DNA from 4 places in the Alteromonas sp. ABV2_168 genome. Region 4 is predicted to be linked to each of the others. Evidence: predicted binding sites of a transcription regulator. Region 4 holds the regulator's gene; each other region holds the start of a gene.
What was found. Region 4 encodes sigma-54, which starts transcription at its own class of promoters, with help from an activator protein. Its sites were predicted from a motif close to GTTGGCACGNNNNTNGNNT; they were not measured.

Region 1 (7,766 bases), on a different contig from region 4:
TAAAACAATCATAGCACGGACGAACAGCACGTAAGATGACAGACGAACAAACGCCGGCGGCAGTAAGCGACCCCGTTCAGCAACCTTTGCCACTGGCGTTTATCAATGGTGAAGCGGTCATTGAAAAGCCGTCAGATCTGTACATTCCCCCCGATGCACTGGAAGTCATTCTGGAAACCTTTGAAGGCCCGCTGGACCTTCTTTTGTATCTTATCCGCAAACAGAAATTCGAAATCGTAACCTTACCCGTGGCAGACATTACTGCACAGTACATGGAATATGTGGAGGTTATGAAAACATTGAAGCTGGAATTAGCTGCCGAATATTTGCTGATGGCAGCGATTCTGGCTGAGATTAAATCCCGGTTACTGCTACCAAGGCGAAGCGATGAACCTGAAGATGAAGAAGACCCGCGAGCGGAGCTGATCCGCCGGTTAAGAGAATACGAAGCCGTTAAAGAAGCTGCGCAATTACTGGATGAACAGCCCCGTATGGAGCGGGATGTGTTTGCAGTGAAGGCTGATGTGGCTCTGAGTGTGCAACCGGTGCGGATAGAGCCGGATGTGTCACTGCAGGAGCTTGTGCTGGCATTCAGCCATGCCATGAAGCGGGCTGCTGCATTTGAACATCATACAATTGAGCGGGAGGCGCTGAGTACCCGTGAGCGCATGAGTCAGATTCTGGCTATGGTAAACAGTGAGACCTACACACCGCTGGATGCGCTATTCACGCCGGAAGAAGGCAGAGCAGGTGTGGTGGTGTCTTTTCTGGCGATTCTGGAATTAGTAAAAGAACAGCTTTTATTGTGCGTTCAGACAGGACCATTTGCCAGAATTCATGTAAAATTGGGCCGTCATGAAGAAGATTAATAAAGTCCAGCTTAAGCAACTGGTCGAGGCCGCACTGTTTGTTGCCGATGCGCCAATGACTAAACTGGCACTGCGAGAGTCTGTGCTGGCTGAATTTACAGTCAGTGAACGGGCGCTGAACGAGGTGCTCAAAGAGCTGGTGCTGGACTATCAGCCCAGAGGGATTCAACTGGTTGAAGTGGCCAGCGGATATCGTTTTCAGTCACTGGACAGCTTAAGCCCCTGGCTGAGCCGCATGTGGCAGGAGAACGCGCCCCGTTATTCACGTGCAATGCTGGAAACACTGGCGTTAATTGCTTACCGTCAACCCATAACCCGCGGCGAAATTGAAGCGGTACGCGGGGTGGCAGTCAGCAGTAATATTATCCGTACCCTGACAGAAAGAGACTGGATCAAAGTGGTAGGGCACAAAGAAGTGCCGGGCAGACCGTCGTTATATGCCACTACCAGACAGTTTCTGGATTATTTTTCGTTAAAGTCGTTGGCCGATTTACCCGGATCTGAGGTTTTTGAAGGGCTTGAAGACAACGAACAGCCGCCTGCGACGGCTACACTAGAGGCACCGTCTGACGACGACCGTGCGATTGAAACCGCTGAACAAAAGCGAGAAGAAAATGAGTGAAAAGTTGCAAAAAGTCCTGGCAAACCAGGGACTGGGCTCCCGCCGTGAAATGGAACGGTGGATAGAAGCCGGAAGGGTATCGGTAGATGGCAAAATTGCGACACTGGGCGACCGTGTTGAACCCGGCCAGCAAATCCGTGTAGACGGTCATCTGTTATCCCGTCAGGCAGAAAAACCGGTATGCCGTGTATTGATGTATAACAAGCCGGAAGGTGAATTATGCAGCCGTCACGATCCTGAAGGCCGCCCCACAGTATTTGACCGTCTGCCTGCTATCCGCGTGGGACGCTGGATTGCCGTAGGCCGGCTGGATATCAATACCAGTGGCCTGTTATTGTTCACCAATGACGGTGAACTGGCAAACCGCTTAATGCACCCTAAATGTGAAGTAGAACGTGAGTATGCTGTACGCGTATTCGGTGAAGTGTCCGGTAAAACCCTGAACACGCTGACCAAAGGGGTTGAACTGGAAGATGGTCTGGCGGGGTTTACTGAAATCAAAGCCCGTTCTAAGCCTGCCGGTGAAGAAGAGAGTATGAACCGCTGGTACAACGTGACGTTGTCTGAAGGCCGTAACCGCGAGGTACGTCGCTTGTGGGAGTCTCAGGAAATGCAGGTCAGCCGTCTCGTTCGCGTGCGTTACGGACCGGTGGAGCTGCAAAAGCGTTTACCGCAGGGGGCCTGGGTAGAGTTGCCGCTGGAGCAGTTAAATGCCCTTCGTAAACTGGTGCAACTGGACGATGAAACACAAACGCTGGTGGATGTAAGACAGGGTAAACTTGATCATGCCCGCCTTACCCGTATGCGCCGCTCGGTGAAAAAACACCGTACACGGCAGTCTCATCAACGTAATCAGTCAGCCAGCTCTGACTGACTGGAAGGGCGTTTCTTTAAACAGGTACGCCCGTTATCAATACCGTGCCGGCGGGCAACCTGAGCAATCAGCCCGCGGTGCGTTTTGAGAAATTCATCTAATTTTTCCAGCATCGCCGGATACTGCTCACTGGAAATCCGCAGGCTCTCTTTCTTATCCTGAATATGTTCTGATGCCACAATGCGTTTACCTGACAGCTTCAGTGCTGCAGTTGCATCATTCAGCTGTTCGCTGTCTGTGATAATGGCATCAACCTCACCGTCAACCAGCGCCTTTACCAGGTGTGTCGGCTCAGAGAATGACACTATTTTTGTGTAGCCTTTACGTTCCTGTTCTAACCAGTCACTGGAAACCGGCTGATCTTCAATAATACCCAGTGCAGTCACGTCGGGGATTCGCATCCATTGATTCTCAGGCAACACACGGGTGATTTCACAAATACCGACCACAGGCTGGCTGTAAAACAGCGTGCCGTCTGTGGCAGACCAGCGGGGGTGATCCGGAAAGCGGAAATCAATCATGTTTTCTTTAAACCACTGATCGTAAGCGTCGCCCTGAAGGGGCACATATTCCAGTTCAAAGCCCTCTTCAAGAGCAAATGCTGTCATCACCGCATCGAGCACCGGGTGATATTTGCCACCGTTTACCGGGTGGACCTGTCTGCCTGAACTGTCTTCGACACCTACAAAGAAAGTATCTTTCGCCGCAAAAGCATGACCTGAAAGCAATACGGCAGCGAGAAGAGTGATAGCGCGTCGCATCGTATTCGTCCTGTTCACTTAAACTTTAGTCGTAGTAGAAGCCTATCAATGCAATTGCATTTGCTCGATAAGGCCGTTGGCATGCAAGTATTAAAACTAATACCTGAAGAAAGTGAAGTAATCTGTATTCAATGTCTTAGCGTAGACAAGGTGAATTCATAAAACAGGAGAAGATAATGCAATCGATGCCTCAATTAGGTGTAGGTACGTTTCGTTTAGAAGGAGAGGTAGCAAGAAAAACGGTTTCAGATGCGCTTTCCACCGGCTTCCGCCATATCGATACCGCCCAGTTTTATGGCAACGAAGAAGAAATCGGCAATGCAATTCAAACTGCCGGTCTTCCCCGTGAAGAACTGTTCGTGACCACCAAGGTATGGCACGACCATCTTGATAAGGGTCACTTCATTCCGTCTGTGCATGAAAGTCTGAACAAACTGAAAATGGCCTATGTTGACCTGCTGCTCATCCACTGGCCGTCACCCAATGATCATATTCCCATGGAGTCATATTTAGCGTCACTGAAGCAGGCTAAGGAAGAAGGTTTAACGCGCCATATCGGTGTGTCGAATTTCACTATGGCACAAATCGACAAAGCGGTTGAGATCCTGGGAGAGGGCGAGATACTCACTAACCAGATAGAGCTTCACCCGTTTATGCAAAACCGTCAGGTGGTTGAACATTGTAAGCAGGCTGGTATTTCTACTACCGCATATATGCCCTTTGCGGTGGGCGAAGTCATGAAAAATGATGAACTCAAAGCCATTGCTGACGCGCACGGAGCCAATCCTGCACAGGTTGTACTGGCGTGGATGGAAGTAAAAGGTATCCATGCCATCCCTTCATCAACGAATAAGGACCATTTGCAGGCGAACTTCGATTATACCACTGTGACGCTGTCAGAAGATGATGTGGCGCGCATTGACGAGCTGGATAACGGCGAACGTATCGTGGATCCGGATTTCGCGCCGAAGTGGGATTAATATCCTTTTACATTTAAGCACCCGTAATTGTCATAAAGGGTTTGCCGGCTGCACTTTCATCACCATATAGTGGATAGGATGTATACGCCTGATGAGGTGCAGTCAGGTAAGTAAGGCAATATTAATACAAGGACAAACGTGCTACCGGATAATAAACAGCAGCAGCTCCGGCGTGCAAAACGCATCGCGCTTTTCTGGCTGGTAGGAGCTGCGTTTGTCTTTATTCTTGCGACGCTGGCAGAGTACCGGCAGTGGATAACGCCATGGCCCGCCTGGGCCGGACTCATTAAGATGGCATCAGAAGCTGCGCTGGTTGGCGGGCTGGCTGACTGGTTTGCCGTCAGCGCATTGTTCAGGCCTATTCCGGCCAGATTTCCAATCCCTCACACGAATATCGTAGCGAATAACAAAGCGGCGGTTGCCGGCAATTTGTCCCGCTTTGTGAAAGAAAAATTCTTCAATGAAGTCGCTATCGAAAAACTGGTCAATGATGCCCGCCCTGCTCAGGGAATGGCAAGGTGGTTGCGCGAGCCTCAAAACGCAGACCGTCTGAGTCGCTTCGCTGCGCGCTCGCTGGTGGGGATCATTAACACGCTGGATGATAAACCCGTTCAGGACATGATGGTAAGCGGAGTAAAGCGGGCTCTGCTGAAAATGGATCTTTCACCTCTCGCGGCCGGCACGTTACGGGTTCTGACCCGTGATAAGCGACATCAGGAGGTGCTGGACCAATTGCTTTATAAAATCGCAGAGCTTGCTCACCGGCCTGACAGTCAGATGTTTATTGCTGAAAAGCTGCATAGCTGGCTGAAAGCAGAGTACCGGCGACTGGAGAAGATATTGCCGACAACCTGGTTGAGCGAGCAGGGCGCTGACATCGCTTCCAAAGCCATTGTGAGCATTCTGGCGGATATTGCCAACGACAGCGAACACCCGGTACGCAAGAGTTTCGACCGCCAGTTGGAGGACTTCACGGCGAGGATGGAAACCGACCCTGCAATGACAGAGAAGCTGGAAAATATCCGTAACCAATTGCTGAACAACGATACCCTTCAGCAGTACCTGTTTCAGGTGTGGGGCGACGTGAAACGCTGGTTAATCGATGATGTTGCAGCCACAGACGGCAAATTCACAGGCCGTTTATCCCATGCACTGCAGGAAACAGGTAAATCGGTGGCAAACGATGAGCAACTGGCAAACGCTGTTGATGTACACATCGCAGAAGCAGCCAGAGCGATGGCGCCGGAGCTCGCAGATTTTCTTACTGACCATATCCGTAAAACCATTCTGGCATGGGATGACAACCAGATGGCGGAACAAATTGAACTGAACATCGGTAAAGATCTGCAAAAAGTGCGTATTAACGGTACGTTGGTGGGCGGGCTGATTGGTGCCTGTCTGTTTTTAATTGAACATGCTATCAGTCTTTTATAACCGGTACGTAGCCGTCTTCCTTTTGAGTTTTTTGTACTATCGTGTGACACTTTTCCTTCCCCATTTTTATTTATAAAAAACGAAAACAACATGAGAAAACGAATTCTTCCGGCGTTACTGCTGGTGTTGCCGCTTATGCATGTCAGCGCAGACGCAGAGCAGGTCAGAGCCCGTGATCTTGGCATCGCGCCTGGTGTACTTGCGACCGGAAAACTGAACAGTATTACCGATGTCGCAGGCGTACGGGTGGGGCAGGTAACCCTTCATGACGGAAAAGACGTTCACACCGGTGTGACAGCCATTATTCCGGCAGAGGGCAATTTACGGCAGCGTAAGGTACCGGCTGCGGTATACGTGGGCAATGGATACGGCAAAATGGCCGGGATCAGTCAAATCCGGGAATTGGGAGAAATTGAAACACCCGTTGTGCTTACCAATACACTGAATGTGGCTGAAGGTATTGCCGGCGTGGTGGAATGGACGCTGGCACAACCGGGGAATGAAGACGTGGCATCGGTGAATGCTGTCGTAGGTGAAACCAACGACGGATTTCTTAACGACATCCGCCGCAGAACCGTGACGAAAGCTGATGTGATTCAGGCTATCAATACAGCGCAAGGTGGCCCGGTTGCAGAGGGAAATAATGGTGCCGGCAGCGGTACCCGCGCCTTCGGATGGAAAGGCGGGATCGGAACAAGCAGCCGTTTGCTGCCTGCATCACTGGGCGGATACACAGTCGGTGTGCTGGTACAGAGTAACTTTGGCGGCATCCTGAATATCGACGGCCTGAAAGCCGGGGAAGCGCTTAATCAGCACTACCTGTACAACGAACTGAATAACGATACCGCTGCTGACGGCTCCATCATGATAGTGGTTGCAACAGACGCACCGCTGGACGACCGCAATCTGGAAAGGCTGGCAAAGCGGGCCATGGCCGGTGTTGCGCGAACCGGTGCCAGCCTGACAAACGGCTCCGGCGATTATGTTATAGCCTTTTCTAACGCAGATGCATTACGTCGTGACGAGCAGTCGCCGGCGCATTCATCCACCGTGATGGCGAACAGTCAGGTGTCACCTTTATTCGAGGCGGTGATTGAAGCAACACAGGAAGCCATTTATAACAGTCTGCTGGTGGCTGAGGACGTGGAGGGTTTTCACGGGAGTGTAAAAGCCCTGCCGGTAGACAAAATCCGCTCTATATTACCGGCCGAACAGGGGACTACAGAGTCATCTGATACGTTGAGAGTGGCTACTTTTAACGTAAGTATGGAGTCGACGAATTACCCTTCTTCAGGGCTTCCGCCCGGTGATGACGTGCTTAAAAAGGTGTTGTCAGATGGCAATAATCCGCAGGTCAAAAATATTGCTGAGATCATTCAGCGCACCGCGCCGGATATTATTTTGCTTAATGAGTTTGATTACATCAAATCGCAGAGCGATGGTGTACGGGCTTTTATTCAAAATTATCTGAATGTCAGCCAGCACGGGCAACCTGCTATCGATTACCCGTACGTTTATCTCGCGCCGGTGAACACCGGTGAGCCGTCTCCTTTCGATCTGGATAACGATGGTAAAGCCACCGGAACAGGCGGTGATGCGTGGGGATTTGGCTTGTATCCCGGCCAGTACGGCATGGTTGTATTGTCGAAATATCCCGTTGTACATGATCAGGTGCACAGCTTGCAGACACTTAAGTGGAAAGATATGCCCGGTGCTCAGAAGCCCGTTGACCCGGCCACAGATACTCCCTGGTATAACGAAGAGGAATGGGCTGAGTTCCGGTTAAGCTCCAAGTCTCACTGGGATATACCCGTTAACGTTAATGGCCGCATTGTGCATGTACTTGCTATGCATCCCACACCGCCTAATTTCGATGGTGATGAAGACCGAAACGGAAAGCGGAACCATGATGAAATCAGGTTGATGGCTGACTATCTGTCTCCGGATAAAGGCGAATATATTATTGATGATGAGGGTAAGCAATCCGGTCTGCCGGAAAACACCCGTTTCGTACTGGCGGGCGATTTCAACGCTGCCGATGCGGGTGATAAACACCGGCCCGGCGTCATAGAACAGCTTATTGATAACCGGTACGTGAACGGCAATGTTATCCCGGAAAGTGAAGGTGGCCGTGAACATTCAACAGAGCCTTACAGCCGCAGGTTCACTGCACACTGGGGGGCAAGGGCAGATTACGTTTTACCGTCAAGATATGGTTTTGAAGTG
Region 2 (7,766 bases), on a different contig from region 4:
TGAAATTTTACAGGCCTATCTGAACGAAGTTTTTCTGGGTCAGAACGGTGACATGGCTGTGCACGGGTTTGGCCTTGCCAGTTATTTCTATTTCGACCGGCCGGCCAATGAACTCAGCGTACCTGAAATCGCCACGCTGGTGGCCATGATAAAAGGGCCATCCTATTACAATCCGAGACGCTACGAGGAACGGGTTATTGAGCGGCGTAATCTGGTGTTGCGCATTTTATTTGAAGCCAACGAACTCGACCGTAAGCAATACGAATTTGCTGTTAACTCTCCTGTAGGTCTGGCGTCCGGCGCGAGCTTAGCCAGCGGGAAACATCCTGCTTTTATGGATAAGGTGCGCCGTGAACTGAACACCATTCTTGCCGATCCTTCCCTGCGTGACTCCGGGGTGAAGGTATTTACCACGCTGGATATATACGCCCAGCGCAGGGCTGAAAAAGCGGTTGAAAACACACTGAAAGGTTTGCAGTCAGATCGCAAAGCTGAGTTACAGGCAGCGATGATTGTGACGGATATCGCCAGTGGTGAAATTCGTGCCATTGTGGGCAGCAAAGATACCAGCTTCAAAGGGTTTAACCGTGCGTTGGATGCCAAACGTCAGGTGGGCTCACTCATTAAGCCGGCAGTATATCTCACTGCTCTGGAAGACCCGGTAATGTTTAATCTGGCCACTCCTTTACAGGACGAACCCATTACCCTTGAAAATGGCAACGGACAAACCTGGTCACCCCTGAACGCGGATAAGAAATTCCGTGGACAAGTACCTCTGATTGAAGGTCTGACAGAATCGTTAAATGTGCCTACAGTGAATCTCGGTATGCAAGTGGGGCTCGACAATGTGACAGAAACCATTCACCGGCTGGGAGTAGAGAGTGACTTCCGCGAGGTGCCGGCTATGACACTCGGGGCCATGTCGTTATCGCCGCTGGAAACTAACCAGATGTATCAGACCATTTCGAACAATGGCCGTTATATTCCGCTGCATACTGTGACATCGGTTGTTTCTTCGAATAACCGGCTGGTATGGCAGAATGCCGATTACTATTCACAGCGGGTAGATGAGGCCGCCACATACCTGCTGAACTACGCGTTGTATAAAGTGACCACGGAAGGTACAGCGAAACGTGTGGGCAGTAACTTCCCGAATATCAACATGGGCGGTAAAACCGGCACCACAGATGATTACCGCGACAGCTGGTTTACCGGCTTTGACCGGAATAATGTGGCAACTGTATGGGTAGGGAATGATGATAACCAGCCAGTGCTGTTAACCGGTGCCGGCGGGGCCTTACCTGTGTTTGTAAACTATCAGAAAAGTCAGTCGCCCAAGTCACTGTCACGACGTTTTCCGGAAGGGTTAGGTATTGCTCATTTCGACAGTCAGACGGGGGCACTGACCATTGCCGGCTGTCCTGACTCCATGAGTGTGCCGGCTATTCTTGATGTACTGCCGCCGCCGGCGCAGGATTGCTACGGTAAGCCTGTCGCGCCTCCGGGCAAAGAAAAGAAAAGCTGGTGGGAACGTTTGTTTGGAAACTAAGGCTTTTTCTTATCGAAAAAGCCCTGTAGTCAGAACTGGCAGCGACATACGGCTCAGTAAAAATCTGTCCCGCTACCAGATCTGACTCAGGGAAGGCCCTACGGGAGCTCGTTGGGATTAGTGAAAGCGGTCTGCAATGTGTTGCACACCGCTGAATAACACTGCGCTGGCGAGATACGCGACAACCGGTCCCAGCGCAAGCAACAACAACGCACCTGATGTCATCATCATTACTCTCCTTTGATGTCTTCAAAAGAAATAGCATCTTCCTGTTTAAGATCACGGATCTTGATGTCAGCAACCAGTGTTTCTTCAGCTACTTCAGGTTCGGCCTGATACGTGGTGTTGGCCACTAGCTGAGTCACTTCAGACAGGATTTCTGTGCGCACATTATCGATTTGTTGCTCAACCATCTCAGATAAATAGCCCTGAAGCTGGCTTTGCAATGATGTTTCAGCCATTGCCGGTACAGACAGAACAGAAGTAGCAACAAGTGCAAGTGCAGTGAATTGACGACGTAAAGTAAACATAATTTCTCCAAAGTTAAGGTTAATAAACTGCACTCTTACTGACTTCCCGGCAGTTAATTGTTAAGTCGCATTAACTTTAGCGATAGTTGTGCCAACACGAATAAAAATTTTAAGGTGTTGATTTTAAATGTTTTGTTTTGTCGGTGTGGAAAAGCTTAGATAAGTATAAATAGTATAAACACTAAGAATTAGTAATTTTGAAAACTCTATTTGGCGAATTTGACCAGGTATGATGTAAGGGGCTGACAGGTGAGTCAGCCCGCGATGATTTTGGTTATGGCCAGCGCAAAGCTTGCCGCCCCGACAACATCAGAACAGCTTAATGCGCGTCTTTCTTTTTAGAAAACAGTGAAACAATACCCACAATTACCGAGCCGGCAATCAAACCAGCCACACCATCGGTGATAAGGGAAATGACAAAGCTGAGTTGCTCCACACTGTGATTAATGGATTCAGCGAGGTGGTGCATAAACGGAATATTGTGAGTAAGGATGCCACCGCCAACGAGGAACATAGCAATGGTGCCGACAAAAGCGAGGGTTTTCATTAACAGAGGCGCAGCAACGAGCAGGGCGCGGCCAGTGACACGCTGAAAACCGTTGTAGCCGCCGGTGAGTGACTTTCTGAGGAGATACAGACCGACATCGTCCATTTTCACAATGCCGGCAACCAGACCATACACACCGGCGGTGATCCCCACACTTAACGCGCACAACACACCTACCTGAGTAACAAAATCAGCCTGCTGTACGCTACCCAGTGCAATGACGATAATCTCTGCGGACAAAATAAAATCAGTCCGGATGGCGCCTTTAATCTTGTCTTTCTCAAGCGCCACAAGATCAATATTTTCCTGTGAGAGTTTTTCAATTCTGGCTTCACGCTCTGCTTCATCTTCTTTATGGAAAAGCCGGTGCAATACTTTTTCAGCCCCTTCGAAACACAGGTACAGACCACCAATGACCAGCATGACGGTGATCAGAACCGGAATAAAAGCAGAAATAAGCAGCGCTGCAGGTACCAGGAACACTTTGTTGAGCAGCGAGCCTTTTGCCACAGCCCAGACCACAGGCAGTTCTCTTTCGGCACGCACTCCCTGAACCTGGTTGGCATTTAATGCAAGATCATCACCCAGAACCCCGGCAGTTTTCTGCGCAGCCACTTTAGACATGGCGGAAATGTCATCCAGCAAAGTAGCGATATCATCAATCAGGGCGAGTAAGTTAGCGGCTGCCATAGGTTTTCCTCAATAAGAATCGGGGCATAGGTTATCTGTAGAAGCCCTTATACGCAATACAGACTAATTTTGATTCTCTTCTTCTTTGACCCCTTTATTTATCCGCGCATCAATGAATTTCTCAAACCCTTTGCCCCTGTCTGAACAGGTCGCCCGTCCACCGGTAAAACGTGAAATAAATGCCAGGGTTTGGGTGGTTTTACTACTGCAATCCACTTCAACGGCAGGGGGCGGGGCAAGAGGATCTTCTTTTTCTGCGCCTTTGCGGGGATCGCTGATATCCGGTGACGTTTTTGCCCGCCTGAGTTCTTTGGCTACCTGCTCAGCATCCTGCTGTGTACTGGCAGCCTGTTGCCGGCTGAAAAAAGCATCCAGAGCACGGCGCGATGTTAATGACGGTCTGGTTGAAACCGTGCCTGAATCTGTTGGCGCAGCCGGCTGCGCAATAACAGAAGACACAGGCGGTTGAACCGGCTCTGACGTCTCAGGCTGCACAGGTTGTTGCGGCAACGGCGCTTTTACTGCCGGCGCTGTTTTGACGTCAGGCGGGGCTGCCTGTTCCGGAGCTGGTTTGGACTCCGGTGCGGCCAGTTCAGGTTCAGGCTTGGCGGTAGCCGGTGCTTCCGGAATGGTTTCCGGTAGTGTGTCCGGTAGTGTGTCCGGTTCCCGGGCAGCCTGAGGTTGTGGCAGACGGATTAACGTCGCCGTGATGGGTTTACTGACCACGGGCTCCGGAATATCGCGCTTACTTTCCATCAGCGCCAGTGCGGCAAGCAATATAAGGTGAATAATAACAGACACGACAAAGACCCCGCTTTTCTTTCCTGAGCGGGGTGGATCAAAAGTTGGCCTTTGAGGGGCAAAGAAAGCGGTGTCCGTGGTTTCCATACGCGACAGAAGACCGCTGAAATAAGATGAAGTTCCCGGTCTTTACACAAGCACGATTTTGGCTGCCCAATTATGGTGCGCTATTTTGCCTTCGCACGATCATGGTGCGTAATTTTTAAGCTCTTCATTCGTTTTAATGCATAAATATCTGTTTTTTATAGATTAAAATTTGTGGCATAGGACTTGGTTTACTTCAGCAACCCCCGCTAAAAGCGAAAACAAACAACCATTATTTGGGAGCAACACATGAAACTAGTCACAGCTATCATCAAGCCATTCAAGCTGGATGATGTTCGTGAAGCCATTTCAGAGATCGGTATCGACGGTCTTACCGTTACCGAAGTGAAAGGGTTTGGACGTCAAAAAGGACATACTGAATTATATCGCGGCGCCGAATATCAGGTGGATTTCTTACCAAAAGTAAAACTGGAAGTTGCTGTTCAGGCAGACCAGGTTGATCGTCTGGTAGAAGCCATCGTTGGCGCAGCAAAAACGGGCAAGATCGGTGACGGTAAAGTATTCGTCTACGACCTTGAACATGCTGTTCGTATTCGTACCGGCGAAGCTGACGCAGACGCGCTGTAAAACAACACAATAAGAAATTGCGGAGAAAACAATGGAAATCACATTTGAACTCGGGTATGCATTAGATACCTTCTATTTCCTTATTTGCGGTGCGTTAGTCATGTGGATGGCTGCCGGCTTTGCCATGCTTGAGGCGGGTCTGGTTCGTGCTAAAAACACCACTGAAATTCTGACCAAGAACGTGGCGCTTTATGCCATTGCCTGTACCATGTATATGATCTGCGGTTACAGCATCATGTACGGCGGTGGTGACTTCACATTATTCCTTTCAGGTATTGTTGGTGACGGTGCAACAGGTGTTGCAGAAGAACCGGCTACCTACGCGCCTTCAGCTGACTTCTTCTTCCAGGTAGTATTCGTTGCCACTGCAATGTCTATCGTATCCGGTGCGGTTGCTGAGCGTATGAAACTGTGGGCCTTCCTGGCATTCGCAGTTGTGATGACTGGTTTCATCTATCCAATGGAAGGTGCATGGACATGGGGCGGTGAGTCTGTATTCGGTATGTACGTGCTGGGCGACAACGGTTTCTCTGACTTTGCAGGTTCCGGTATTGTTCACATGGCAGGTGCTGCTGCAGCCTTAGCCGGTGTACTGGTACTTGGCGCACGTAAAGGTAAATACACTGCAGATGGCAAAGTAAATGCTATCCCGGGTGCTAACCTGCCTCTGGCGACTTTAGGTACATTCATTCTGTGGATGGGTTGGTTCGGCTTCAACGGTGGTTCTGTTCTGGCAACAGCTACTGTAGAAAGTGCTAACTCTGTTGCGGTTGTATTCATGAACACCAATGCCGCCGCTGCCGGTGGTGCAATTGCTGCTCTGCTGCTGGCCCGCGTAATGTTCGGTAAAGCTGACCTGACTATGGTACTTAACGGTGCACTGGCTGGTCTGGTAGCCATTACTGCTGAACCTTCAACGCCAACGCCTCTGATGGCAACACTGTTCGGTGCGTTAGGTGGTCTGCTGGTTGTTCTGAGCATCGTGTTCCTGGACAAACTGAAAATCGATGATCCTGTAGGTGCTATCTCTGTTCACGGTGTAGTTGGTCTGTTAGGTCTGTTACTGGTGCCGGTAACTAACGAAGGTTCTACTTTCGGTGGTCAACTGTTAGGTGCTGCTACAATCTTTGTATGGGTATTCGTAACCAGTCTGATTGTTTGGGTAATCCTGAAAGCTGTAATGGGCATCCGGGTTTCTGAAGAAGAAGAATTTGAAGGTGTTGACGTTGCTGAATGTGGTCTGGAAGCATATCCTGACTTTACTTCAGGTCGTTAATCTTCAACACGGAGACTTGATTGGGCAACCTATAACAAAAGCATAATGCTCAACTCACCAAAATTTGAACCCCGCATCTGCGGGGTTTTTTCTGTTTAATAGAAATAAATAATTAACATCTTTTAAAAAATAGATTGGTCGTTTTCCGGCTCTCTGTTGTACGCATAGTTACACCAACTATCGTGCTTTTCCCAGGAGACCGTCATGAGTAAAAAACCAACTCTCACCACCAGCGCGGGCGCGCCCGTCGAATCTAACGAAACCAGCAAAACAGCGGGCGCAAGAGGTCCGGTTCTGCTGACAGATTATCAGCTTGTTGAAAAGCTGGCACACCAGAACAGGGAGCGTATTCCTGAGCGTACGGTGCATGCCAAAGGCTGGGGTTTGCAGGGTACATTTACAGTGACCCACGACATTACCCGGTACACCTGTGCCGACCTGTTCTCTGAGATTGGCAAAAAGACCGAAGTGCTGAGTCGCTGGTCTACCGTTGCCGGCGAATCAGGCGCTGCTGACACCGAGCGTGATGTACGCGGTTTCAGTCTTAAGTTTTATACCGAAGAAGGTAACTGGGATATGGTGGGTAACAATACCCCAATCTTCTTTATCCGCGACGCGTTTAAGTTTCCGGATTTTATCCGTACTCAAAAGCGCCATCCGAAAACGAATCTTCGCAGCCCGGAAGCGATGTTTGATTTCTGGGCCGGACAACCTGAGTCTGTGCATCAGGTCACCATTCTGATGTCTGATCGTGGTATTCCTAAGAACCCTATGTACATGAACGGCTACGGCTCACACACTTTCAGTATGTGGAATGCCAAAGGCGAGCGTTTCTGGGTGAAATTCCACTTTAAAACACAGCAGGGGCATGAACATTACACCAATGATGAGGCTGAAGAGATCATAGGTAAAACCCGTGAGTCTTATCAGGAAGACTTAATCAATGCCATCGAAGACGGCAAATATCCTAAATGGACTCTGTACATTCAGGTGATGCCTGAAGAAGAGGCAGGGAAGCAGGCTTATAACCCTTTCGACCTCACCAAAGTGTGGCCTCATGGTGATTTCCCTCTGATTGAAGTGGGCGAACTGGAAATGCACACCGTGCCTGAAAACTACTTCCAGATGATTGAGAATGCAGCCTACAGCCCGTCAAACGTGGTGCCCGGTATCGGCTTCAGTCCTGATAAAATGCTGCAGGCCCGGGTGTTCTCCTATGCAGATGCTCACCGTTATCGTTTGGGAACTCACTATGAAGCCTTACCGGCTAATGCGCCGAAGAAAGCGGAATTGAACCATTATCATAAAGACGGTGCGATGCGCTTCTTTACCAATGATTTTGGTAATCCTGACGCCTATTACGAGCCAAACCAGCACAACGGTCCGGTGGCTCAAATTAAGAACCCGGAACCACCGCTGCGCATCGATGGCGATGCTGACCGCTACTATCAGGAAGAATCGGACATTGATTACGTGCAGCCAAGAGCCCTTTACAACATGTTCTCTGACGAGCAGAAAGAAAGGTTGTACAAGAACTATGCTGCCGCGATGGGGCCATGTTCAGACGGCGTAAAAGAGCGCTGGTACGCTGTTCTTGAAAAAGTACATCCTGACTACGCTGCAGGTGTCCGAAAAGCGGTGGAAGCGTTGGATACAGACGTTAACGCGGTGCCCATCACCGAAGACACGCCTCTGGAAGAT
Region 3 (7,766 bases), on a different contig from region 4:
CGAGGGTGATCCTCAGGTGAAAGGACGTATACGTCGCCTGCAATATCAGGCAGCAGCCCGCCGGATGATGCAGGAAGTACCGAAAGCGGATGTGGTTGTGACTAACCCGACGCACTATTCCGTGGCGCTTAAATACGATGATAATGGCGGCAGAGCGCCTGTGGTGGTAGCAAAAGGGATTGATGAACTTGCCATGCACATCCGTAAAATTGCCGGTGCCCATGAAGTGCCTGTTGTGCCGTCACCCATGCTGGCAAGGGCTATTTATTATTCCACTGAAGTTGAGCACGAAATTCCCCACAAATTGTTCATGGCGGTGGCACAGGTACTGGCGTATGTGTATCAGTTGCGGGCATTTAAGGCGGGTAAAGGCAAACGGCCTAAACCACTTAAGAAAGACTTGCCGATCCCACCTGAACTCAGACGGTAAACCCGTCAGTACTTTAATCTACAGTAATGATGGCGTCGCGGCCTTTTTCTTTGGCCTGATATAATGCTTTGTCGATGGCTTCCAGTTCTGCGGCCATCGTATCCGGTCCGGTAACGTATCCTATCCCGCCGGATACCGTGAGCGGGCCCAATGCATAGGGAAGCGCATTACCTGCCGCTTTCAGGGCTGCTCTGAATTTGTCTGTAGCAGCTTTTGCCTCTGTAATATCCGCATCAGGAAATATGAGTAAAAATTCTTCACCGCCTATTCTGCCTGTAATATCGGTTTTTCTGAAATTGTCTCTGACCAGAGCACCAAAGGTACGTAATACTTCATCACCGGCAGCATGACCAAAATTATCATTTACCTGTTTGAATAAATCGATATCGAGAAGGGCGACAGCAAGCTTTTTGCCGCAGGCCCCGGCGATGTCAGCCTGTTCTTCCAGTAATTTAAAGGTATGCTGGCGGTTTAGCAGAGATGTCAGGCTGTCAGTCATCGCAATCTGTTCCAGTTTATGCTGATACCTGGCGCGCTTTTTCTGCAAAATAACCAGTGCCACGCACAGACTGAAAAGCAAAACGAGCGCCGATATCATAAAGAAGCCCCGCTGACGCTCTGTTTTAATCCGCAATTCCTGAGCTTTTGTCATCGCTTTGAGGGCGGCATTTTCCTGACTTTTCTTATCAACGTCGAAAAGAGTCTGCAGTTTGAAAAGCTTCTCAGCACTGATTTCATTCAGGCGTTTTACTTGTTTATTGCGTGCGTCTTCAAGAGTTTGATAAGCCTCGCTGTAGTTGCCTAACGCCGCCTGAATTCTTGATTCCAGTAACCGTGACTCAATCATTTCTTTGGGCGTAGCGGATGCGGAGATCGTTTCTGCGCGGGCCAGAGTATCCAGTGCGGTGCCGAAGTTGCCGGTATGATAATGGGCATTTGATAAGCCCCGTAAAATGTCCCCGTAATACTGTTCCGACGGCAGTACTTCCTGAATCGCTGTTAAGTGCTGGTAAATAGCCAGTGCCTCTGCAAAGGCTTTCTTTTTCATCAGCCTGTCAGCGTCAAGAAGTTGTAATTCAACCTGTGCGTTTTTGTCTGCCAGTTCACGGGCAATGGTCATCGCTTCGTCAAAGTAACGCTGCCCTGCAATTTCGTCGCCCGTTGAGAAGTAAGAAAGAGCAAGCTTGTGTAACAGGTTTTGCTGATTAACCCGGTTGTGCCTGGCGATGGCAAATTCCAGTGCCTCCTGCAAATAGGGAAGGGCATTGTCGTACTGTTCAGCCTGCTGAAATACCGATGCAATAAGACCGGCTATGTGAGCAGGCGGGATTTGAGTAGCGTTCTCCGATGCAATTCTGTGGGCAATGATCAGCTTTGTCAGCGCGGCCTCACGATTTTGTAATGATTGCTGAATTAATCCTTCTGTCATCAATGCACCTATGTACAGCTGGGTGACAGTCTGCTGCTGTGCCCACTCTCTGACGACAGCAACATAATGCAGCGCCAGTACCTGGCGCTCTGTTTTTTCGTAAAGTTGCGATTTTTGCAGCAGTAAACGGTGATAGAGCAACGGTTCGCCTATTTGATCTACGTTTTCAAGCCCCTGTTCCAGAAGAGACTCTGAGCGGCTGAAATCACCCAGTTTCATGTAAAAGTACGACAGCAGATATTGAATAGTGGCAGGCGTATATTCGGGTAGGACATCATCAAGCATCTCTTCCAGACCGAGCACGGTTTCCTGCGGGTGCTGATGAAAAGACTTAATGACGCGGATAACCGCATCGTCGGGCGCAGATACCTGTGCCGGTGCCGCAAAGGTGCAATCAGACATAAATATCAGGCCTGTCGCGGCGACAACAGGAAAAAAATAATTCTTAAATGCAATACATCGCTGTTTTAACGGGTATTCCGGCACATGTTGCCCTGAGCATGTCTCATCCGGTTTAACTATAGTTCAAAAAACACCGGTGGGCGCACGTTGGCAAACATTTTCAAACTGGCACATTAGTTGAACTGAGACTGACAGACACGAAGTAAGCGTCAATTTTCTGTTAGCGAGAGCAAATTTTATGCAGCTATCCGGCTATCTGCAGCGGTTCGACAAAAATCAGATTCAAAATATCACCAGTGGTCTGGGGGCGCCTGTCGTTTTGCTGGCGATCATGGGCATGGTTATTTTGCCAATGCCGCCCTTTCTGCTCGATGTTCTTTTCAGTTTTAACATCGCCCTCAGTCTGGTCATTATTCTTGTGGCTGTATTCACCCAAAAGCCGGTGGATTTCGGTATATTCCCCCTGGTTTTGCTGATTGCTACGGTGTTGCGGCTGGCATTGAATGTTGCCTCGACGCGGGTCGTTTTGCTGTATGGTCATGAAGGCGGCGATGCTGCGGGGAAGGTAATCGAAGCCTTCGGAGCCGTGGTTATTGGTGGTAACTATGCGGTGGGTGTGGTGGTATTCGCCATCCTGCTCATTATCAACTTCAAAGTAGTGACAGCCGGTGCCGGCCGTATATCTGAAGTTAGCGCCAGATTTACACTTGATGCCATGCCCGGTAAGCAAATGGCCATTGATGCCGATTTGAATGCCGGCTATATCGATCAGGATGAAGCCCGCAAGCGCCGTGAAGAAATCACTGCAGAAGCAGACTTCTATGGTTCGATGGACGGTGCGTCAAAATTCGTTAAAGGTGACGCGGTAGCCGGTTTGTTCATCATGATGATTAACATCGTCGGTGGTTTATTTATCGGCATGATTCAGCATGACTTGTCCTTCGGAAATGCACTGGAAGTTTACACTATTCTGACCATCGGTGACGGTCTGGTTGCCCAGATCCCATCCCTGTTGTTGTCGGTGGCAACGGCAATTATCGTCACCCGCGAAAACGAAACTCAGGAAATGGGTAAGGAAATCCGGACACAGCTGGGTAATCAGCAGGCTCTGTATATTGCCGCAGCGGTGCTGTTTGTCATGGGTATTGTGCCCGGCATGCCCCACGTGGCCTTTCTGGGATTCTCTGCTATTGCTGCCGGTTATGCATACTGGCAGGGTGTGCAGGCGAAGAAAGCGGCAGAAAAACCGGCTGTGCCGGCCAAAATGGAAGGCGGTGCTGACCAGCCTGCTCCGGAAATTAAAGAGCTGGGTTGGGATGACGTACAGCAAGTTGACACTATCGGCCTTGAAGTAGGTTACCGGCTCATTCCGCTGGTGGATAAATCACAGGGCGGCGAATTGCTTACACGTATAAAAGGTGTGCGGAAGAAACTGTCTCAGGAACTGGGCTTTCTGGTTCCGCCGGTGCACATCCGCGATAATCTGGATCTCGACCCGAATGCTTACACGATCTCCATGCTGGGTGTGACCATCGGCGATGCGCAAATCAGTCATGATGAAGAGCTGGCGATTAACCCCGGGCAAGTGTTCGGTAAGCTGGAAGGACGGGCGACTAAAGACCCCGCTTTCGGACTGGATGCCGTGTGGATACGGCCGAATCAGCGGGAGCATGCGCAAACCCTTGGTTATACAGTAGTGGATGCGGCCACCGTGGTAGCGACACATCTTAGTCAGTTACTCAGCAACAATGCCTACCAGTTACTCGGTCATGAAGAAGTTCAACAACTTCTCGATATGCTGGCGAAATCCAGTCCTAAGCTGGTGGAAGGGCTGGTACCCGATATTCTGCAGCTGAGCACCGTAGTAAAAGTACTGCAAACCTTGTTGTTCGAAGGCGTTCCCATCCGCGATATGCGTACTATCGTTCAAACCTTATCGGAATACGGCCCCCGCAGTCAGGATCCGGATGTGCTGGTATCGGCAGTGCGTATTGCGCTGAAGCGTTTGATTGTGCAGGAAATCAGTCAGGGAGCGAAAGAAGTGCCTGTCATAACTCTGGCACCAGAGTTGGAACAGATGTTGCACCAGTCACTTCAGGCAGGAGGAGAAGACGGCGCCGGCATCGAACCGGGACTGGCAGACCGGCTCCAGCAATCCCTGCAACAGGCCGCACAACAACAAGAACTGAATGGCGAGCCTGCGGTACTGTTGACGTCAGGCATGTTAAGACCTGTGCTGTCACGCTTCCTGAAGTATTCGGTAGCTGGCCTGCATGTGTTGTCTTATCAGGAAATCCCTGATGACAAACAAATCAAAATTGTCAGCTCTGTGGGTCAATAATCTGACGCCGGGTGAGTGAAGAGGTTGAGATGAAAATCAGACGGTTTTTTGGCAAAGATATGCGGGAAGCATTAAGCCAGGTAAAAGCAGAATTGGGCAGTGATGCCGTAATCATGTCGAATCGCAAAGTGGCAGACGGTATAGAGCTGGTCGCCGCTTACGATAAAGAGCCGGAAGCGAAAATAAAACTCAACACCCGCCATGAAGCCGGTAAACCGGCTGCACAGAAGGCGACGCCAAGCCTCAGCGAAATTATCGGTGACGACGGTCCGGATACCTTACGGGCGTTACTTGAAAAGCAGGTTGCAGAAAAAGCTGCGGCTGCCGGAAGTGACCGTCAGAACCCCGCAGTTTCTCCTGCACCACAAACATCGTCTGCCTTCGCCGGAGATACCCGTAGAGTCAATCCGCAACCCGCTGTATCTCACGACGAAGAGGCGTTTTCATTTGCGGATGTATTTTCTGCAAAAGAACACAAGCCTGCACCGGTATCTCAAATGAATCCCGACTTTAAAGCGGCGGAAAGTCAGCAGTCTTCCGGTGCCCCGGCCAGTGAGCTGGATGCGATAAAAGAGGAACTGGCTTCTCTTCGCAGCGTTTTACAATATCAGGTCGCAGACTTGATGGATGCTAAAAAGCAGCGTCAGCGTCCCGTGCACAGCTATCTGTCCCAGTGTTTAACCGGTATGGGGCTGAGTGCTTCACTGGCTGAGCAACTGGTGCATTACACCCCTTCTCAATACACCGAGCGGGAAGCGTGGATTTATCTTCTCAACCTTTTGGCTAATCGCCTTAATGTTTCCGGTAATGATATCCTGACCCAAACCGGTGTGGTTGCTCTTGTTGGTCCAACGGGAACAGGCAAAACCACGACTGTTGCTAAATTAGCAGCACGCTATGCGCAAAAATACGGTGCTGATCAGGTGGCTATGATCACTATCGATACCTACCGTATTGCCGCTTATGAACAGCTGGCAACGTATGGCAAAATTATTGGCTGTACCACAAGGAAGGCTCAAAGCAGTGAAGAATTAGCCGAACTTCTCTTCCAGTTACGCCATAAGCGTCTAATATTAATAGACACGGCTGGTTTCAGTCAGCGCGACAGTCGTTTAATTAAGCAACTTGGTCAATTTAATCACGGACAAATGCAACCTGTCCGTAAATACCTGGTTGCGCAGGCAAATACCCAATATCCTGCATTGCAACGCATCATTGAAGCGTATAATTCCGTTAAGCTTGACGGATGTATCTTCACGAAAGTTGATGAATGCTACAGTTTGGGTGAGGTTTTAAGTGTTGCTGTTGAACAGCAATTGCCAGTTAGTTATGTGACCGACGGGCAGCAGGTACCTGAAGATATTAAAGTTGCTGATGCAAAATCTCTCGTATCTGCCGCTGCAAAGCTTTATAAAAAGTACGGTTTGAATCATACTAAGCGTAATCATGAAGTTAATTCAGTTCAGGCAGTATGATCGAAGATCAAGCGAGTAGCTTACGAAAGATGAATCAATCACGCCTCATAAAGGTTATTGCCGTTACCGGCGGCAAAGGTGGTGTTGGTAAAACCAACATTACATTAAACACGGCGATTGCTATGGCTAAGCAAGGTAAGCGGGTCATGGTACTCGATGCCGATTTAGGATTAGCGAACGTTGACGTCATGCTGGGTCTGCGTGTTGAGAAGAACCTTTCTCACGTATTATCCGGTGAATGCACACTTGATGATGTTCTGGTAACCGGACCTCACGGTATTAAAATCGCTCCGGCGACTTCAGGTACTCAGGCAATGACTGAGTTATCGCCCACAGAACATGCCGGATTAATCCGTGCTTTCAGTGAGTTGCGGTCGCAGATTGACGTGCTGATTGTAGATACCGCTGCCGGTATTTCCGATATGGTATTGAGTTTCTCCCGTGCCTCGCAGGACATCATGGTCGTGGTTTGTGACGAACCGACTTCTCTGACCGATGCCTACGCATTGATTAAAATTTTAAACCGTGAGCACGGCGTGTTCCGTTTTAAAATTGTGGCAAACATGGTTAGGGACATCCGTGAAGGGCAGGAATTATTCAGCAAGTTATCAAAAGTGACAGGCAGATTCCTGGACGTGGCACTAGAATTGGTGGCAACTGTACCTTTCGACGAAAATATTCGTCGGGCAGTCAGAAAGCAAACCGCTATTGTGGATGCATTTCCCGGTTCTCCTGCGGCCGTCGCGATTAGTCAGTTAGCCACCAAAGCGCTTAACTGGCCGGTACCGGCTCAGCCGGGTGGTCACCTGGAATTTTTCATTGAACAACTGGTGACGAAGCAAGCAGTAGGAAGCCAACGTTGAATAGTAAAGCGGCAGCTTACCAGCAGCAGACCGACAAGTCGCAGCTGGTCGAGCGCCATGCATCCCTTGTAAAACGTATTGCCCATCACCTGATGGCGCGTTTGCCTGCCAGTGTGCTGGTGGATGACCTGATTCAGGCAGGGATGATCGGATTGCTTGAAGCAGCCAGAAATTTCGACGGCTCGAAAGGGGCCAGTTTCGAAACCTTCGCAGGCATCCGTATTCGTGGTGCTATGCTGGATGAAATCCGTAAGGGCGACTGGACACCCCGTTCAGTGCATAAAAATAGCCGTGCTATTACGGAAGCCATAACACAAGTTGAAAGAGAAACTGGCAGAGACGCGCGTGATACAGAAATTGCTGCTAAGCTAAATGTCAGTATTAATGATTATCATCAAATGCTTAACGAGGTGAATGCCGGTAAACTTGTCGGTATTGAAGACCTGGGTGTGTCAGAAGATGTAATCAGCACAGAACAGAATAAAGGTAATGATTCACCCCTCGAAGATTTAATGCAGGGGGCGTTTCAAAAGGCGTTGGCGCATGCCATCACAACATTACCTGAACGGGAAGCAATTGTACTGTCCCTGTACTATGATGAAGAACTGAATTTACGTGAAATCGGTGAAGTTCTTGAAGTCAGTGAGTCAAGGGTCAGCCAGATTCATAGCCAGGCCATGTTAAAACTAAAAGCCCGAATGCAATCATGGCAGGCAGAAGAATAAAACATACTAATATTAATAACGATTGATAATCCTCACCGGAGGCTATTTTGGACAAGAGTATGAAAATTCTTGTAGTAGACGACTTCTCTACTATGAGACGA
Region 4 (7,766 bases):
CAATCGACACTCCGTCATAGATAACGCGGGATCCGCGCCGGAATGTCATGTTGTCTATTTCCACTAAATTTCCCATATTCTTGAAGACGCGCCTTCCCTTTATGTTCTTTGCCGGCAGTAGCAGAAAATGCTACTACCCGATTTTACATACACCATTGTATCTTCATTTGAGGACAGCCGCCAAAACGAAAAAGTTACAAGGTGTGTTCGCATTTTTCGAAAACTTTACGCTTGCTTTTATTGCCACTGTCTGCACAAATTTCTCCGGTTCCGGCAAGTTAGCCAGCGAGAATCATGCCATCAGAGCCAGCCTCAAGACTGACCACTCTCTTTTGTACGTAAAAAAACCCGTCACAGCGCGATTACACTTTTGTCATCATGCTGACAGTTTTTGACAATCCGGATGATTTATCACATTGATGTTGTTGATACAGAGCAGAAATATGCTTGCAGATAGCGGAAAAGCAACAGCAACTGTTGCACTTATAACCAGTTGCAACCGTATTAGCAGGTATTCTATCTAAACCGTATGCAAATGCTGTACTTTTTGCGACAATCCGAAAAAACAAAGGACGAATGGTAACTTGTGATACTTTCTATCTGTATTTTCCTGCTGGGTCTTGCTGTACTTAGCTGGAGTGCCGACCGCTTCGTTTATGGCGCTTCCGCACTGGCGAAAAATATCGGAATCTCCCCCATGATGATTGGTTTAACCATTGTCGCTATGGGGTCATCAGCACCGGAAATTGTTGTATCGGCTATCGCCTCCTCAAATGGCAATATGAACACAGCGGTAGGTAATGCGCTGGGCTCAAATATTACTAATGTTGCCCTCGTGCTGGGTATCACGGCCCTGGTAAAACCGCTCGTCGTCTCTTCCTCTACATTAAAACGTGAATTCCCGGTTCTGCTTGGTGTAACCGTGCTTGCCATGTTCTTTCTTAATAACGGCAAACTGGCTCATCTGGAAGGCATGATTCTCCTCGGCCTGTTTGTATTTGTACTCGCAGGTATGGCCTGGATATCGTTACAGGTAGATAAGGAAGATCCGCTGGTGAAAGAAACCGACGGAGAAATCCCTGACGGTGTAAATACCGGTTCTGCAGTGTTGTGGGTTGGCGTGGGTATTGTGTTACTGCCACTCAGCGCCCATTTTATGGTGAATGCGGCAGTAGATATCGCCCATTTTTTCGGTGTGTCCGACCTGATGATCGGCCTGACAATCATAGCGCTGGGCACCAGCTTACCGGAGCTGGCCGCCAGTGTGGCCGGTGTACTGAAAGGTGAAAGCGACCTGGCACTGGGAAATGTTATCGGTTCGAATATCTTTAATCTGCTGGCGGTATTGGGTATGCCGGGACTCATTGCTCCCGGGCTACTGGATGAGAATGTGTATAACAGAGACATGTGGGTGATGTTTGGTCTCACAGTGTTATTATTTTTCCTGAGCTTTAATTTTATCGGCAAGCGCCAGTTAGGCCGCCTGGAAGGTGGCATCTTTGTACTATGCTTTGTGGCGTATCAATTCTGGTTATTTGGTTAAATGAGTAATTCACCGTATATCGCGTCAGCCAGACGGGTCATAGAAATTGAAACCAGCGCTGTAAGTGCGCTGGCATCCCGGCTGGACAATAAATTTGAGCAAGCCTGCACCTTGTTGTCTGAATGCAAAGGCAAAGTAGTCGTATGCGGCATGGGGAAATCCGGCCACATCGGGCGTAAAATTGCTGCGACACTTGCCAGTACAGGCACACCGGCTTTTTTCATGCACCCGGGCGAAGCCAATCATGGCGATCTCGGCATGCTTAGCCAGACAGACATATTGCTGGCCATTTCAAATTCCGGAGAAACCGGCGAACTGGTGAACCTGCTTCCCGTGGTCAAGCGGCTGTCTGTGCCTGTCATCGCGATGACGAACAGCGAATCAAGCACCCTCGGCCAGCATGCCGATGTGGTACTCAACATCAGTGTGGAAAAAGAAGCCTGTTCGCTGGGGCTTGCACCGACCTCAAGTACTACGGCAACGCTGGTAATGGGTGACGCGCTGGCCATTGCACTGCTGGATGCTAAAGGATTTACGTCAGATGATTTCGCCCTCTCTCACCCGGGCGGCAGTCTGGGCCGGAAACTGTTACTCAAAGTGGGCGATATCATGCTGACCGGCGACGCTCTTCCTCTTGTATCGTCTGCCGCGACCATTTCACAGGCTCTGCTGGAAATATCTTCTAAAGGTCTGGGAATGACAGGTATTACAGATGACAGCGGCAAACTCGGCGGTATTTTTACCGACGGCGATCTGAGACGAATTCTGGACGCCAGAACCGACATTCATACCACTCCGGTAGCCAATGTTATGACCCGCGGCGGGAAAACTACCCGCTCCGGTACACTGGCAGTGGAAGCGTTAAATTTAATGGAAAAACACAAGATCAGTGCGCTGATGGTGGTGGATGAAAATGATCACCCCGTGGGCGCATTCAACATGCATATGTTGCTTAAAGCAGGAGTTCTCTGATGGGACATGAAGTCACTTTTTACGGTGTGATCAGTGAAGAGCGGTTTGAAAAACTCAAAGGGCTGAAACTGCTCGTTTGTGATATCGACGGCGTATTTTCTGACGGCAGAATTTATCTTGGCAACAATGGTGAAGAGTTAAAAGCCTTTCACACCCGCGATGGCTATGGCGTTAAGGCATTAATAAACAGTGGTGTGGACGTTGCTGTCATTACCGGCCGCGACTCGGCCATTGTAAAGAATCGCATGACCGCCCTGAATGTGAAGCACATTATTCAGGGTCAGGAAGATAAAGCCACGGCTATGGCTCAGTTGTGCGAAAAGTTGAATCTGGCGCCATCAGAGGTCGCAGCCATCGGTGATGATATGCCGGATCTTGGCATGTACCGGTTTGCCGAAACAAAAATTGCGGTGAAAGATGCCCATCCGGCCGTCACCCGCGAAGCGAACTGGATCACCACAAAAAATGGTGGATTCGGCGCAGTACGGGAAGTCTGTGATGTGATTTTACAGGCGCTCGGCACGCTGGACACCATACACGGGGCCAGCGTATGAACCGTTTAGGGATCAGTATTTCTGCGCTGTTTGTTATGGCGCTGCTGATGTACCTTCCGGTCTGGATGGCAGAAGAGCAGGCTCCGGCGAAAAAAGCCGGTGCAGACGCCTTACGCCCTGCCTATAAAGCAAAGAATTTGACAACTACGCTGTATAACGAAGAAGGCAAACTCAACCACGAAGTCTTTGCCGCCTCTATGGAGCATTACGACCAACTAGGCTTTGTGTTATTCGACCAACCCAAATACACTGTCTATGTGAATGATGACGAGGCCCCATGGCAAGTCACCGCTGATGAAGGCACACTCTACAACGATGACCTGATCCAGCTGGAAGACAATGTGCTGATAAAAAGCCTGAACCCTGAAGAGTTTATCCAGACCATCACAACCAATTTTATTAAGGTGAATCTGGATGACAAAACCATGACTTCAGACCAGCCGGTAGATATACGCGGTGTACAGACCATCATTAAAAGTAACGGTTTCAATGCAAACCTGCGTACCCAACAATATGAGTTAATTGATCATGTGCAGACAATTTATTCCCCGGGCAGTTAGCCTTTTCGCAGCAATAGCGCTGCTTGCTGCTGCCGGTGAGGCAATGGCCGGCTCCGGTGATTTTGAAAAGCCTATTACCGTGGATGCTAAGTCACAGTTTATTGACGGTAAAAAGAAGAAATCGGTTTTTAAAGACGATGTGAAGATTACCCAGGGTTCACTCATCATTGCCGCAGATGAAGTTGAAGCCATCGCCAGTGAAGGCGAAGGGAAAGAGGTTTTTATTGCCCGCGGAAAACCAGCCACTTATTCTCAAACGCTGGATGACGGCGCAAAAGTAAAAGCCAGCGCAAATGAAATTCGCTACGAAGTAGCCAAACAACTTATTTCCTTGCAAGGTGATGCGAAAATCCAGCAAGATACCAGCATGGTCCAGGGAGATAGCATCACCTATGACATGTCAAAAGAGCAACTTCTGGCAACCGGCGGTGAAAGTAACAGCAACGGCCGGGTAACCACGGTTTTCCGTCCTGACACAGTTAAAGAGCTGAAGGAAGAGAACAAGACTTCAGACAGCAACGAAAACGAGGGTAACTGAGTTACATGGCAACCCTGAGTGCGACTCACCTGGCAAAGTCGTATAAATCACGCCAGGTCGTCCGTGACGTTAGTTTATCGGTTTCTACCGGACAGATAGTAGGTCTGCTGGGTCCTAACGGTGCAGGTAAAACCACAACGTTTTACATGATTGTCGGTCTTGTGCCGCTGGACAAAGGCAAAATCCTCATTGATGAGCAGGAGCTGACGCACCAGCCAATGCACGAACGTGCCCGCCGGGGAATTGGCTATTTACCCCAGGAGGCATCCATTTTCCGCAAGCTGACCGTACATGAAAACATCATGGCGATATTACAGACGCGTAAAGACTTAAAAAGTCATCAACGTGAACAGGAAGCGGATGCACTACTTGATGAATTTAATATTAATCATATACGTAATAGTACAGGTATGAGTTTGTCGGGTGGCGAACGCCGCCGGGTTGAAATTGCCCGCGCACTGGCAGCCAATCCGCAATTTATTTTGCTCGATGAACCCTTCGCCGGAGTTGACCCGATTTCGGTTAATGATATAAAGAAGATCATTCAGCACTTACGGGACAGAGGTATCGGTATCCTCATCACCGACCACAATGTCAGGGAAACCCTTGATGTGTGTGAAGAGGCCTATATCGTCAGTCATGGAGAACTGATTGCTCAGGGCACCGCAGAACAGGTATTAAGTAATCAAAAAGTTCGTGATGTATACCTTGGTGAGCAATTCAGGCTATAGTTAAGATATCGGGATGAGCATTTAGCGGAGATTTCGCCACCGGCACTCACACCGCTACAACCGGATGTCCTTTTTAGAGTTTATATAAGACGTAGATGAAACCATCTTTACAGTTAAAATTTAGCCAACAACTAACAATGACGCCTCAGCTTCAGCAGGCGATCAAGCTATTGCAGTTGTCTACGCTGGACTTACAACAAGAAATTCAGGAAGCTCTCGATTCTAATCCTTTGCTGGAAGTCGACGACAGCTCCGACAACGATGTAATTGAGAAAAATAACATCGACAATGATGACAGCATGCAAGAGTCTGCAACAGCCTCATCTTCTGACAGCATGGATACCGGTGAAGCACTGGAAAAGAATGATTTACCGGATGAGCTGCCCATCGACAGTACCTGGGATGAGTACATTTCTGCGTCTTCTGCCCCCGCGCCCGGCCCTTCCGGGGGTGATGATGAACAAATCTTTCAGGGTGAAACCACCGAAAATATTCAGGACCATCTGCTGTGGCAAATGCGTCTGACACCTTTTTCTGACACAGACCGCGCCATCGCGCTGGCGATCATCGATTCCATTGATGAGTCCGGCTATCTAACGGTTACCGTTGACGACATTCTGCAAAGCGTAAACAGTGAAGATATGGAAGAGCCCGTAGAAGAAGATGAGGTTGAGTGCGTACTTAAACGTATTCAGCTATTTGATCCTCTCGGTTCCGGCTCCCGCACACCGCAGGAGTGCTTGTTAGTTCAGCTGGCGCAATTTGCACCGGAAACACCGTGGCTGGAAGAAGCCAAACTACTGCTCAGAGAGCATTCCGATCTGTTAGGCAGTAAAGATTACCGTACGTTAATGCGTAAAACCCGCCTGAAAGAAGATCAGTTACGGGAAGCGATGCGTTTGCTGCAAACGCTTAATCCCCGTCCGGGCAGTGCATTAATTACGAAAGAACCCGAATATGTCATTCCGGATGTATCGGTTGCGAAGAAAAATGGCCGTTGGGTTGTAGAATTAAACCCCGACAGCCTGCCTAAGCTCAGTGTTAATCAGCAGTATGCTGCAATGAGCCGTAAAGCAAGAAACAGCAGTGATTCACAATTTATCCGCTCTCACATGCAGGAAGCAAAATGGTTTATTAAGAGCCTTGAGAGCCGGAACGATACGCTGCTGAAAGTAGCAAATTGTATTGTTCAGCAACAGATGGGCTTTTTTGAGCATGGCCCTGAAATGATGAAACCAATGGTGCTGAATGATGTCGCAGAAATGGTAGATATGCACGAATCTACTATTTCCAGGGTAACAACGCAGAAGTACATGCACACGCCCCGTGGTATTTTCGAGTTGAAGTATTTCTTCTCCAGCCACGTTGCCACTGAATCAGGTGGTGAGTGTTCATCTACAGCGATTCGCGCCCTGATTAAAAAGCTGGTTGCCGCTGAAAAGCCAAGCAAGCCACTGAGTGACAGCAAGATTGCTTCGTTGTTGGCCGATCAAGGCATTATGGTTGCCCGGCGAACAATAGCAAAGTACCGGGAATCCTTGTCGATCCCGCCGTCTAACCAACGCAAAAGCCTTATCTAACTTAAGGCTGCTCAAAATAAGGAAGACGAAATATGCAAATCAACCTTTCTGGTCATCACATTGAGATCACTGATTCTTTGCGTAATTATGTCGATACTAAGTTCAGCAAACTGGAACGTCATTTTGACCACATATCAAATGTGCACGTTATTTTAAATGTTGAAAAGCTTAGCCAAAAAGCAGAAGCAACGGTTCATCTTAGCGGCGCGGAAGTCTTCGCCTCTTCCGAAAATCAGGACATGTATGCTGCCATTGACAGCATGGTCGATAAGCTCGACAGGCAGGTCCTGAAACACAAGGAAAAGCTTAAAAAGCACTAATTGAATTCATGGATATACAAGCCATAGTCAGCCTGGACCGCACCGAGTGTGCGGTCCAGTGCAATAGCAAAAAACGCATTCTCGAAATCATCAGCGGGATTGCAGCTAAAAATAACCCCGATGTTGATGAAGCCACCGTGTTAAGTAGCCTGCTGGCCCGTGAGCGAATGGGCAGCACAGGTATAGGTAACGGCATTGCCCTCCCCCACGGTCGCCTGGCCGGACTGGAAAATGTCATCGCCATCGTAGTTACCAGCACACCCGCCATCGATTTTGATGCTATCGACAACAAACCTGTGGATATTTTCTTTACTCTGCTTGTCCCTCAGGAACAAACCGAAGGACATTTACAAACTCTGGCCATGGTTGCCGGAAAACTCAGCGATAAAGAAACCATAAAAACTATCCGCAAAGCTCAGACAAGTGATGATATTATTCGCGCATTACAGTAACTTAGTGTAATACGCACCGACAACACGTGACTTCAGGAGAAACGGCGTGAAGTTAATCATCATCAGCGGACGTTCCGGTTCAGGAAAATCAGTAGCACTTCGTGCCCTTGAGGATCTGGGGTACTACTGCGTCGATAATATTCCGGTTAATCTGTTACCAGCCCTGACACACACTGTCGCCGATGAATACGAGCAGGTAGCTGTGAGTATTGATGTCAGAAACTTGCCTAAAGAGCCTTCTGAGCTGGTTGAAATTCTCGACTACCTGCCGGAGTCATGGACTGTCACCATCGTATATATTGACGCAAGTGACGATATGCTGGTGCGCCGGTTCAGCGAAACCCGGCGGTTACATCCGCTGGCCAAACTGAATAAGTCATTGTCAGATGCCATCCAGACAGAACGTGAACTGCTGGCGCCTGTAGCGGAAAGAGCGGATTTGAATATTGATACCGACTCTCTGAGCATCCACCAGCTGGCAGAATTAATCCGCGAGCGTATCCTCGGTAAGAAAAG

Region 1: the regulator sigma-54 is predicted to act here: its motif matches at 3,202-3,220, upstream of dkgB (2,5-didehydrogluconate reductase DkgB).
Region 2: the regulator sigma-54 is predicted to act here: its motif matches at 4,375-4,393, upstream of glnK (P-II family nitrogen regulator).
Region 3: the regulator sigma-54 is predicted to act here: its motif matches at 2,408-2,426, upstream of flhA (flagellar biosynthesis protein FlhA).

The regions. Positions count from the first base shown of each region.
Region 1 covers NZ_JBSWYQ010000004.1:273,368-281,133, reverse strand. The annotation lists gene ACXAH4_RS08925 (L-threonylcarbamoyladenylate synthase) at 1-3, shown strand, start outside; gene ACXAH4_RS08920 (segregation and condensation protein A) at 36-869, shown strand; gene scpB (SMC-Scp complex subunit ScpB) at 856-1,491, shown strand; gene rluB (23S rRNA pseudouridine(2605) synthase RluB) at 1,484-2,365, shown strand; gene ACXAH4_RS08905 (type 2 periplasmic-binding domain-containing protein) at 2,344-3,126, opposite strand; gene dkgB (2,5-didehydrogluconate reductase DkgB) at 3,303-4,106, shown strand; gene ACXAH4_RS08895 (DUF445 domain-containing protein) at 4,245-5,540, shown strand; gene ACXAH4_RS08890 (P1 family peptidase) at 5,631-7,766, shown strand, end outside.
Region 2 covers NZ_JBSWYQ010000001.1:570,123-577,888, forward strand. The annotation lists gene mrcB (penicillin-binding protein 1B) at 1-1,549, shown strand, start outside; gene ACXAH4_RS02535 (hypothetical protein) at 1,780-2,079, opposite strand; gene ACXAH4_RS02540 (DUF808 domain-containing protein) at 2,399-3,316, opposite strand; gene ACXAH4_RS02545 (hypothetical protein) at 3,380-4,204, opposite strand; gene glnK (P-II family nitrogen regulator) at 4,451-4,789, shown strand; gene ACXAH4_RS02555 (ammonium transporter) at 4,821-6,065, shown strand; gene ACXAH4_RS02560 (catalase) at 6,270-7,766, shown strand, end outside.
Region 3 covers NZ_JBSWYQ010000015.1:52,228-59,993, reverse strand. The annotation lists gene flhB (flagellar biosynthesis protein FlhB) at 1-430, shown strand, start outside; gene ACXAH4_RS19060 (sensor domain-containing diguanylate cyclase) at 444-2,261, opposite strand; gene flhA (flagellar biosynthesis protein FlhA) at 2,500-4,602, shown strand; gene flhF (flagellar biosynthesis protein FlhF) at 4,632-6,077, shown strand; gene ACXAH4_RS19045 (MinD/ParA family protein) at 6,074-6,940, shown strand; gene ACXAH4_RS19040 (RNA polymerase sigma factor FliA) at 6,937-7,665, shown strand; gene cheY (chemotaxis response regulator CheY) at 7,713-7,766, shown strand, end outside.
Region 4 covers NZ_JBSWYQ010000003.1:369,065-376,830, reverse strand. The annotation lists gene ACXAH4_RS07235 (ATP-binding cassette domain-containing protein) at 1-76, opposite strand, end outside; gene ACXAH4_RS07230 (calcium/sodium antiporter) at 587-1,543, shown strand; gene ACXAH4_RS07225 (KpsF/GutQ family sugar-phosphate isomerase) at 1,544-2,515, shown strand; gene kdsC (3-deoxy-manno-octulosonate-8-phosphatase KdsC) at 2,515-3,069, shown strand; gene lptC (LPS export ABC transporter periplasmic protein LptC) at 3,066-3,629, shown strand; gene lptA (lipopolysaccharide transport periplasmic protein LptA) at 3,598-4,167, shown strand; gene lptB (LPS export ABC transporter ATP-binding protein) at 4,173-4,898, shown strand; gene ACXAH4_RS07200 (RNA polymerase factor sigma-54) at 4,994-6,478, shown strand; gene hpf (ribosome hibernation promoting factor) at 6,511-6,798, shown strand; gene ptsN (PTS IIA-like nitrogen regulatory protein PtsN) at 6,807-7,250, shown strand; gene rapZ (RNase adapter RapZ) at 7,297-7,766, shown strand, end outside.